2 regions of the Bermanella marisrubri genome follow, and region 2 is predicted to be linked to the other one. Evidence: riboswitches for the same ligand, from Rfam matches in the RefSeq annotation. Region 2 holds a riboswitch; the other holds the start of a gene.
What was found. A riboswitch is a leader RNA that binds a small molecule or an ion and turns the genes downstream of it on or off. The one in region 2 is predicted to bind cobalamin.
Positions count from the first base shown of each region.

Region 1 (5,416 bases), 1.4 Mb from region 2:
TCATATTGTGATAAATGCCGGGTAGTTGCTTGTTGTTAAATGATTTCACCTGTGTACTTTGGGTTTCACTATCGTATTGGCTTGTAGAAATTTGGTAGTACCAAAACTCTTTGTCTAAGCGAACCTTAAGCTCTAGCCCGGACATGGCTGCTTTACTTGTATTTTCGTACCTTCCTACACCACGGCTGTCATAGACAGCTACAATGGCATTGTCTAAGTCACGATGAAATAAAGATCCTGCTATCGAGACTTGTTTATATTGGTAGGGAAGTTCTATGAACCATTTTCGGCCAGTTTCTGCTTTTAAGTCCTGGTTTCCGATGAGCAAACCTCGATCACCAAATCGCTCAAATAAAGAGGGTATGCGAATATTCTTTTCAAACCCAATCTTGAGTCTAAGTTCATCTAGAGATGGACTATTAGCATCAAGTTCGTAGATAAGTGCGTACTGCTCATAGACATCATCTGACTGAGTTATTCGGGTATTATTTCGCTCGCTGTTTTCTTGATTAACTTGGAAGAGACTAGCTTGAGAGGTCAAAGAGTGTGTTTTATCTTGACTAAATACGGTAACAGAGCCGTTAGTATTCAACTGATATTGCTTAGCTTTTTGGTCACAACTGCCTTGAGGAGTAGTGCAGAGAAAACTATCATCGTCTAATCGATGTTGACTACTAAACTGATCGAACTTGGTCGTTATGCTAAGAAAGCTATAGATACTTTCGCTGCTGTAATCGGGTTTCCAGCTCAATTCAAGTTGCTCTTGATCATAAACATCGTCATTACTGCTCAGACCTATGGTTCCTTCAATATCCTTGAAGTTCTCTCTTTCTTGTTTGATGGATAGATGAAAATTTTGGGAGATTTTTGGCAAATTGAAAAATGATTTTTGATTCGAAGTAATGAGTATTCCATAGGATTTTTTTTCAAGGCTCGCTGAATTTAAAGGCGTGTTTCGGAAATAATCTGGTACACCTTTTTCAGAATGTGCAGCGTTAAGCTCAACGTTGGCGAGGCTATGAACATAATGGTATTGCGCAGATGTTATGGAAAACTCAGCATTTTTGAGTGATTGTTTTTGATTTTGCGCTTGGGGATTATCAGCAGGACTGGCGATTGGTAAGCGGTAATCGTTAGCAAACTTCTGATGACTAATTGATAGTCGTTGGTTTTTACCTATTGCGTAATGCATGCCGAAACGTTGCTTGCCATAGCTACCGACCCCAATGTTTAACGAAGAGGGGGTGGTTTTCTTTGTAATAATATTAATAGTGCCGCCAATACCTTGGTTGATACCTTGACTATGACTCGATGTGTGAATTTCTATACGTTCTATAAAATCAATGGGTAGCTTGTTAACATCGTAGGTGCCCCATTGAGATGAGTTAGTTGGGATGCCATTGATAAGTAAGCGGGTCTGCTGACTTGAAGCTCCTTGTATGCTCACTAGAACTGGATCGCCGGGCACACCTGAATCTAAAACCTGTAAACTGTTCACACTTTTTAAAGCATCGGACAAAAGTGAAAATCTTTTCTCGTTGCTTAAATCAACAACAATTAGTCCAGGAGGCTGTGTTAGGTGTGTTTCAGCTGTTGAGTAAATAGGTGATAGCTTAGTTTCGGCGCCGAGTGCGTTGTTGTGAGTAATAATTACACTGATACTCACTGTGGATAGAAAGCACAGTCTTGCTGTTAAGATATTTGTAATCAATTTGAACGGGAATAGCACACTAACCTACCAAGGTTAGGCGTCATAAAGTGTCAGCCAATAAAAACGAGTTGTATCACTGTACTGTCACTTAGTCGCCCACCGCAACTTAAGCTAAAACATGATTAGGCCGGTATCCGGGCTTACAACCTGAATGTACGTTAATTCGTTTACATTCTCATCAACGCCTTCCCAAGCGATTCGCTCAGTGGCGGGATGTTGATGATAGGTTGCTTACCGTTGCGGGGGCAGCACTGGAATAGAAGAGGCGAGTCAGATCGAATCGTCGCACCAGTTTCCCGTTTAACTCAGAATAAAGACGATAATTCTGAGCACCTAAAACTGGCGACATAGTACGAAACTATGATTCTACGGTCAAGATAGGAGGTTTTATAGGGAGCTGTAAGCTAAATTTAGTGCCTTTGCCAATACTACTTTGTACGTGCATCTGGCCTTTGTGGTGGGTGGTTATAATGAAGAACGACACTGATAAACCAAGTCCTGTCCCCATACCCACTTCTTTCGTTGTGAAGAAGGGCTCAAAAATATGTTTACAGGTATCGTCATCCATACCAGGACCGTTGTCTTCTACTGAAATGTAAGCGCTGTCATCATCTCTCCAAGTAGAGAGTGTAATCTCACCCTGCCATGAGTCTGGTTGTTGTTTACTGTACTCCTGTAGTGCTTGCGCAGCATTTTTTAATAGATTCAAAATTACTTGTTCTAATTCGGAAGAAATGCAGGGCACTGTCGGCAATGTTAAATCATAATTTTGCTTTAAATTAATGGACTGAAAATCATATCCCTCACTTAATCGATATTCATTGCGGGCTATGCTAATTGAGCGATTCAATATGCTATGAATATCCTGAGCTTGCAGACTCTTGGATGATTGGCGACTGAACTGCAGCATATTGCTGACGATAGTGGCCGCGCGTTCACCGGCACTGTAGATGTTCTCAAGAAAATCAAATATTTCTCGAGCTTGGATATAAGACACAACCTGATCCAATTCAAGCTCCAACTCGTTCGCCACTTCTTGATTGCGACTGATGGCTGGGTTAAGGCGACGTTTAATATTTTGGACTGTTTGCACTATGGCGCCTAAGGGGTTATTTATTTCATGCGCCATTCCTGCAGCCAGACCACCTAACGACATCATCTTTTCCGATTGGACCATCATATTTTCCATCTGGGTACGTTCCGTAACGTCATCGATCCGGATAACCGCACCTGATCGTGTTGTATCTAGCAAGGGGTAAATCGTGATATCTAGGAATTGTTCATCGTCTCCGATTGAATAAGCAACACGTTCGATCTTATTGATACTTTGTTTTTCTAATGAGTCAGTAATTTTTTGCAGATAAGGAAATAGAAAACCACAAGACTCCTCTAGAGGCTGATAGATTGCATTATCCCTTGGTACTTTGGTAAGTTCTGTTGCGCCTTTATTCCACTGGCTGACTTGTAAGTCTTGGTCGATGGCAATGATAGCACTAGGCATGGAGTCGATTATGTTATTTAGATAATGCTGAAAGTCAGTCAGTTTATGCTCAACTCTTGCTCTGACTTTTACTTCAAAAGCCAAGCGTTCATTAGTATCGTGCATTTTTTTTGATAGCTCGATAGCCCTTAAGCGAGACTGCTCGGCTTTTTCTTTTTCCTGTCGCATCATATAGTCATCTTGTTGGATACGATTGAGCATAAAGTTAAAATTTTCTGCCAATGTACCAACTTCGTCAGGATAAAAACGCCTGGCACGCAAACTATAGTTTTGTTCCAATGCGATCTCATTGGTGGTATCGGTCAATGATAGGATAGGGCGGGTAATCAGTCGGTTGATAAAATATAATATTACGTAAATCATGATAATGCCGCCGATGAGCAGCAACGCACTTATCACCATGATTTCGAACGCGAAGATTTTTAAAGTGTGTGCTTTAAGGTCTACCATTAAAGTAAAGCCAACCCCTGGAATTAATGCCCTAGATGAGCCGAGGGTAGCGGGGTCAAGATCCCCCAAGCTTGAAGGGAAATCTCCAGCTGATGAGGCATCGAGTCGACCTTGATAGTCGTAAACAGCCACGCCTTTTATATCAAAGTTATTCTGTTTTTTATTCAAATACACTAACCATTCTTCTGGGGATAGGCTTTGCGTATTGGGTGTGTAAAGCAAAGGAGTGAGTCCAGCTAGGTTTTCGTGCATGGGGTTTTTGTTCGCTAGCCATAAATTGCTCGTGAGATTCATAGCAAAAACACTCACCATGGAAATACTGAGCAACACGAGTGCTTTTTGTCGAACATTGATTTGGCGGAAAAATTGGCGCATGTCTGAAGTGTTTTATTCTTGTATAAGTCTAAAGAGTACACATCGGTTAAGTATCAAGCAATGCACTGATGCTGGCTAGTCTTTTAGGCTTTGCTGCTTTAATGCGTGATAGAGTCTGTTATTTTCTTCATTGGTTAGCCCCGATTCTTCTAGAGATCGTATGGCGAACCCTGTGATATAGGCCAATTCCGAACGCTTATTATTGAGTTTATCTTGTAGCATCGAGCTCTGATTTTGAGCTGTAATCTCACATACATGCCGTGCTAAATCATAAGCATCGTCAATATCCAATTGCTGATGCGAGATCAGTGGCTGTAGTTCAGCGCAAATACGCTTGAGGTGTTGATGGTAAGGCTCGTGCTCAATTAATTGCCCATTACGACATTGGTATAGCGCGGTGAGTGGGTTGATTGCACAGTTGATAATCAGCTTGCGCCACAGAGCGGTATTGATGTCGTGTGTATATTGGTACGTGTTATCTGGAATCCAAGTAGGCTGACCGATTTGCTTGGCGATTGTGTTCATAGGGCCCAATAAGTTCTGACCTTTTCCTGCGTGTATCAGATGATGCACATCTGATTTATATGCACCCTCGGTAGAGCTACAGGCGTATATGGCATGTTGAGGATAAGCCTTCGTAATTGCTTGCTGAGAGCCCATGCCGTTTTGCAATAATACAATATGACAAGGTTCCATCAACAGATCTTGTATTTGTTCCATGGCTTGCAATGCATCATATGCCTTGCAAGTGACGATGAGATAACGAATAGATTCGGCTTTGCTTTGACGTTGAGCATTGATGCAGCGACCTTGGATCCATCGATCTTCGGGCGCTAAATGATAGCGATACTGATTTTCTTGAATAGAACGGCTGATAAACGTTAGCGAGTAGTTTTGGTCGTTAGTGTCAGTGGCGAAATAACTGCCCCAAAGACTGCCAATAGCGCCGGTACCTAAAATATGAATGTTCAGCATGAATCAAAAACGGCTAAAGCTTGATGACATCAAATATTAACGGATTTTACCTTCGACTGCAGTAATCTCGCACGTTACTAAAAGCGAGAAATTAAGCAGCGTGCGTTGGAGCTAGCTTATGTTTGATGTTTTTCAGAAATTGAGCGCGATGATGCAGTTCTATACCTTTTATATTCAAACGGATACTGGTTTCGTCGTAATCAAGTTGTTTAGCGGCATAATAAACGGGGCCCTCAAAACAATTGATGAAACACCATGCCATTAGGAAATGAGCATCTACAAAGTGGTGATGACGACTGCGCCCAGTTAAGTAGTCCTCGGAGAGATCGAGTAGGCGGCTTAATTGTTGTAAGCATTGATTCCAAATCGGATGCCAATGAGTATCGTCGTATTCAATATGTGCC
Region 1 is NZ_CP051183.1:931,100-936,515, forward strand. It holds gene HF888_RS04255 (TonB-dependent receptor) at 1-1,519, opposite strand, end outside; cobalamin riboswitch at 1,820-2,063, opposite strand; gene HF888_RS04260 (ATP-binding protein) at 2,070-4,037, opposite strand; gene HF888_RS04265 (ketopantoate reductase family protein) at 4,113-5,012, opposite strand; gene HF888_RS04270 (hypothetical protein) at 5,104-5,416, opposite strand, start outside.
Region 1: another riboswitch for cobalamin. It lies ahead of HF888_RS04255 (TonB-dependent receptor); the one in region 2 lies ahead of HF888_RS14290 (ABC transporter ATP-binding protein).

Region 2 (5,416 bases):
TCGTGATAAGCGCTGGTTTACATGAGATACGATATCGCCGATTGTTGAATAGACATATTCGTCACTGCATTGGTTCTCTGTCGGTACGATGAGTGCTGTCAGGTAAGGTCTGTTATGACCAATCACGATGATGTTCTCGATATCAGCATGAATCAAAAATTGGTCTTCTATCCAACTTGGAGCTATATTTTTTCCATATGCATTAATGATTAAGTCTTTTTTTCGATCACTTATCCTGTAGTAACCAGATAAATCAACTTCAGCAATATCCCCTGTGCTTATCCATTCATCGAACCTCTGTAGGCCCGTCTTGCTCAAGTATCCAAGGGCTACGGATGGACTTTTCATCAGTAACTCGCCATCCTTCTCGGTTTTACATTCCACTGGCAAAATAGGTTTACCTATCGATCCAATCAGTGAGTCTTTGGGGTAATTGAATATCCCTAGGCCCCCGGATTCTGTTGACGCGTACCCTTCATAAACAGGAATGCCAATGGACCAAAAATATCGGCAAACTTCTGGGCTAAGATGCCCACCTCCAGCTCCGACAAAGCGGAGGCTACTACCAAAAATTTTCCTAAGAGAGTTTAGAATCAATCTATCGGCTATGTAATACAAAGGGCGGGTAACTACTTTAGGAAGTGGAGAGGTGTTGTGTAGTCGTCCAGAGAACAAAGAGAAGCGATAAAGTAATCGAGATAAAAGATTTTTTTCCGCTACATTCTTTTCAATGTTGGCCATGACTTTTTCTAATAGCCTTGGTACCACTAACAAAGTAGTTGGATTCACTAATTTTAACTGTTCAACTAGCTCGTCTACTGATTCCAGATAATAATGATTTTGTCCCCAATGAATACTCGCGTAAAACATTACTCGAGCAAATATATGGCTCATCGGCAGGAATAGTAGAGTTTTATCTTCTTGAGAGATTGGATAATGTTCTTTATAAACTTGTGCAGTGTGATATAGATTTCCTTGGGTAAGTACTACAGCCTTCTGCTCTCCACTTGTGCCTGATGTGAATATGTACGAAATGATCTCATTTGATGCAATATTATTGATATCATTCTCAATGATCTGACTTTTTTTTTCACAGAGTGGTTTTTTGAGTATAGACGCTAAGTGGTAAACAGGTTCAGCTTGACAATGGTTTGCATCCATTACAATCACCGGTTTAGACCAACCCCAGTCTGAGTCAATAGATTGAATTTTTGCTAATTGCTCATAGCTTTCAAGGACTAACAGCTTTGGATTTGTAAGTTTAAGGCAATTATTAATATTTCTATCCGAGTCGTTACTATAAAGCCCAACAGTTATGCATCGGTTGGCTTGTATGGCAAAGTCTACTAGGTTCCACTCGATACGTGTCTTAGAGAAGATCGCAATGCTCGACTGGGCATCAATATCAATTGATCTAAAAAAAGCGGAAAGTTTCAGGTAGCTATTTAAAAACTGTGAGTAGGTAATCGGAAGCCACTGATTATGCTTTTTTTGATAAGCAAAAATGGCTTCTTTCCGAGACTGGATCAGATGGTGAATGGACTTAAATGTATTCATGAGAAACCCTATTTGATAATGACCCCAAAACCGATAGGTCCTGGGGTAGGCTAATTAAAATTGATAGCTGTTTTTCATTTTTTGTAGGATTTCCAAGGCCCGATCTAACTGTTCTCGGCTGTGCTCTGATGTATAGCTCGTTCGCAGTAATGCTTGATTGCGCGCCACAGCAGGATATATAACAGCGTTAACGTAAACGCCTTCTTTTAAGAGTTCACGCCACAGTGTTAAGGCTTTAATATCTTCGCCTACTATGATTGGTATGATGGGAGTCTCGGTATGGCCGATATTAAAGCCGCGAGTTCGCAATTGTTCGCGCATGTATTGTGCATTTTTGTTCAATCGATCTACCCGTTGTGGTTCTTGCTGCATAATACGAAGAGATTCCAAGGCGGCAGCAACAGAGGCAGGTGGTAAGCTGGCCGAAAATAAAATTGAGCGACCAAAGTGCTTGATACTTTCAATAACTTTACGATCGCCAGCAACAAATCCACCAATAGATGCTAGGGCTTTACTGAATGTACCTGCAATCAGATCTACATCATCTTCAAGTCCGAAGTAGTTTGCGGTACCTCGACCAGCTTCACCAATTACACCAACGCCATGAGCGTCATCAACTACAAGTCGAGCGCTGTATTTTTTTGCGAGTCTGTTAATATTGGGTAAATCTGCAAGGTCACCTTCCATACTAAAGACGCCATCAACCATGATAACTTTACCATGCTCTTCTGGGATGGATTGAAGGACACGTTCTAGATCGTTCATATCATTGTGCTGATAATATACGGTTTTTCCTTTCGCTAAATCAGCACCATCAGTAATGCTCGCGTGATTAAACTTGTCTAAAATCAGATAATCATTTTTTCCTACTAGAGCAGTAGTGATGCCGATATTTGCCTGATAGCCGGTTGTGAATACGAGAGCAGCTTCTTTGTTTAAAAACTTGGCCAGTTCTTCCTCAAGCTTTTCGTGTAATGCATGTGTGCCATTTAATAATCGAGAACCTGTTAAGCTTGTTCCGAACTGTGCGATAGCGTCAATCGCCGCCTGGCGAACGCGAGGTTCAATCGTTAGTCCCAAGTAATTGTTAGATCCGAGCATTGTACAAGTCTTGCCATTCACAATAGCTTCAGGTCCTTCGTTCTGATCAATGGTTTGATAATATGCATAGCAATTTGCTTGGCGCATTAAATCAATAGAGTCGAAGTCATAAGCTTTTTGGAATGGATCATTAGACGTTTTGTTATTGATTAGTTTATAGCGATTAGCTAAAGATTCCTGAACGCTATTTTCCGTTGCTAGCTCTTCCATGTCTGTCTCCTAAAATGTAGTGATAGTTCCGTGCTAGCTCATCCCTTGAGTTTGTTTGGGTGATTATTTTTATTGTTAATTAAGCTAGTAACGGACTGCATACTAGCACTCAGCTTTTCTTATCGAATACTAAGAAATATTTATTTGAGAGTAAGAAAACTTAACCATTAATGTAGATCGATTTCATAACGCTAATACTATGGATGTGGTATGTAGGCTGCATTATTACTGACATAATGGTCAGCAAATTAGTCTTCGCTAAGACGTTATTATTAATCGTTAAAATAGATATAGGCTTTAAGAAAACTAATCCCTCTGGTTTCTTATTGCATCGTCATTCCATGCCATTTGATTCAATCGCGTCACACTGCTGAGCAATTGACGCATCAATCAAAACTGCGTATAACAGGCTATGCTAACGAGTGTCTTGGTACTATTGTCTAAGACCTCAGGGAACCTAGTGAGATTCTAGGGCTGTACCCGCAACTGTGAGTATGTTTTAGACGTACCAGCCAGATACCTGAAGTTAGCCCAAGCATGGAGCTTGGCATTATGCCGTTCCATGTGTTTCCAGGCGGGAAAACCTGGTGGAGAGTCCCCATCATCTCTTAAAGCACCTATTGTGCTTCCCGCAATGACGTTGCAATCAGCAGGTAAAAGATGGCTAGTCCATTGTTAAGTGTTAAGAATCTATCTTGGAGAATACAAACTAGATCGATTCTTGATGACATCAGTTTTGATATTCAACCACACCAGTTTGTGGGTTTGCTGGGCCCTAATGGTGCGGGTAAGTCTTCGTTAATGCGCTGTTTGTTTGGTCTATATGAATGTGACTATTCGGCGTTGTTATTTGAAAACCAGTCGTTGTCCTCTCTCAGTGTAAAGCAAAGAGCTCAGCGTATGGCGGTTATCCATCAAGAGCATACTCCTCACATGGGAATGTTAGTGAAGCAAGTGGTTGCCTTAGGTTTAATGCCGAATAAATCATGGTTAGATTGGCCGTCACCTAGCGATAAGCGCAAAGTGGATAACGCTATGGAAATCATGGATGTACTGCCGTTAGCAAAGCAGGAATATGTATCTCTCTCTGGTGGTGAAAAACAACGGGTGATGTTAGCGCAAGCACTGGTGCAGGATACGCCCTTCCTTATCCTAGATGAGCCAACCAATCACTTAGATGTGCACTATCAAATCGACTTACTGCACCGTGTTAAGCGTTTAAATAAGACGGTTTTAGCGTCAATTCATGATCTTAACTTGGCTGCCGCTTTTTGTGACGAATTGTTGTTGCTAGACCACGGACAGCTTGTTGCTAAAGGTACTCCAAAAGAGGTGCTCACTGAGGACCGTATCTCACAGGTATTTCAAGCTTGCGCTATTGTTGATTCATACCCATTGGATGAAAATCAAATTCGAATTACTTATGCATTTCATGAATCACCTCGCAACCTAAAACATCATGAGATAAAGCGATGAAGTTTTCTGATCTGTTTTTGACGGTACTCTTTTTACTGAGCCCATTTATGGCAATCAGTATTGGTGTTGCTGATATTGATACCGTTGACGTTATTAATGCGATGACTTCATTGTTAAGCAATGACGTACAAAAGGACGCCATTACGCATACGATTATCTTGGAGTTGCGGGCGCCCCGTGTATTGTTAGCAATGATGGCCGGTGCTGGCTTGGCTATGGCCGGATTTGTATTGCAAATTATTACACGTAATTCGTTAGCAGACCCTTATTTATTTGGTATCAGTTCTGGCGCCACGTTAGGTGCGGTCCTGGTTATATCCGTCAGTGCCACTCTGGGATTCAATTTCCCTGTTATTCAATCGTTGGGGATTCCATTGGCTGCGTTCCTAGGAAGTGTCGTAGCCGTTTTTCTGGTGCTATCACTCGCTGGTACGGGTATACAAGTTGAGCGATTGGTACTCGCAGGTGTAGCAACATCATTTATGCTCAGTGCGTTTAGTAGTTTGGTGCTTTATGCTTCTGACCCTCAAGCGGCAGCGTCGGTATTATTTTGGACCCTTGGGAGTTTCGCCCATGCTCAGTGGAGTGATGTGGGGATTGTCTTTCTAAGCATCATTTTCACAGCAGTTGTTTGCATGTTGCTTTGGCGACCGCTTAATACGCTTTTGGCGGGTGATGTACAGGCTCTCACATTAGGAGTTAATGCTAAAAAGTTACGGACTGTTATGCTTCTTATTACTTCGTTTCTTACTGCTATGCTTGTGGCTCATACGGGCGGTATTGGCTTTGTTGGTTTAATGATTCCGCACATTGTTCGCCGCATATTCCTTGGCAGTGTCCTCACACAGTTGATCTATAATCTACTTCTTGGTGCTGTGTTTATGCTGTGGGTCGATGTAGTTGCACGTAGTTTGCTTGATGGCCACGAACTACCTATTGGAATTATTACTGCCGCTATCGGTAGTATCTTTTTTCTATTTGTCTTACGTCGTCCTGCGGCTAATCAATATTGACTTTCATGATGCAGAATATCCTATTAAGAAGTACAAACTTTAAAAATAAAAAGCATACG
Region 2 is NZ_CP051183.1:3,064,891-3,070,306, reverse strand. It holds gene HF888_RS14300 (AMP-dependent synthetase/ligase) at 1-1,557, opposite strand, end outside; gene HF888_RS14295 (aminotransferase class I/II-fold pyridoxal phosphate-dependent enzyme) at 1,612-2,868, opposite strand; cobalamin riboswitch at 3,271-3,410, shown strand; gene HF888_RS14290 (ABC transporter ATP-binding protein) at 3,529-4,344, shown strand; gene HF888_RS14285 (FecCD family ABC transporter permease) at 4,341-5,357, shown strand; gene HF888_RS14280 (cobalamin-binding protein) at 5,363-5,416, shown strand, end outside.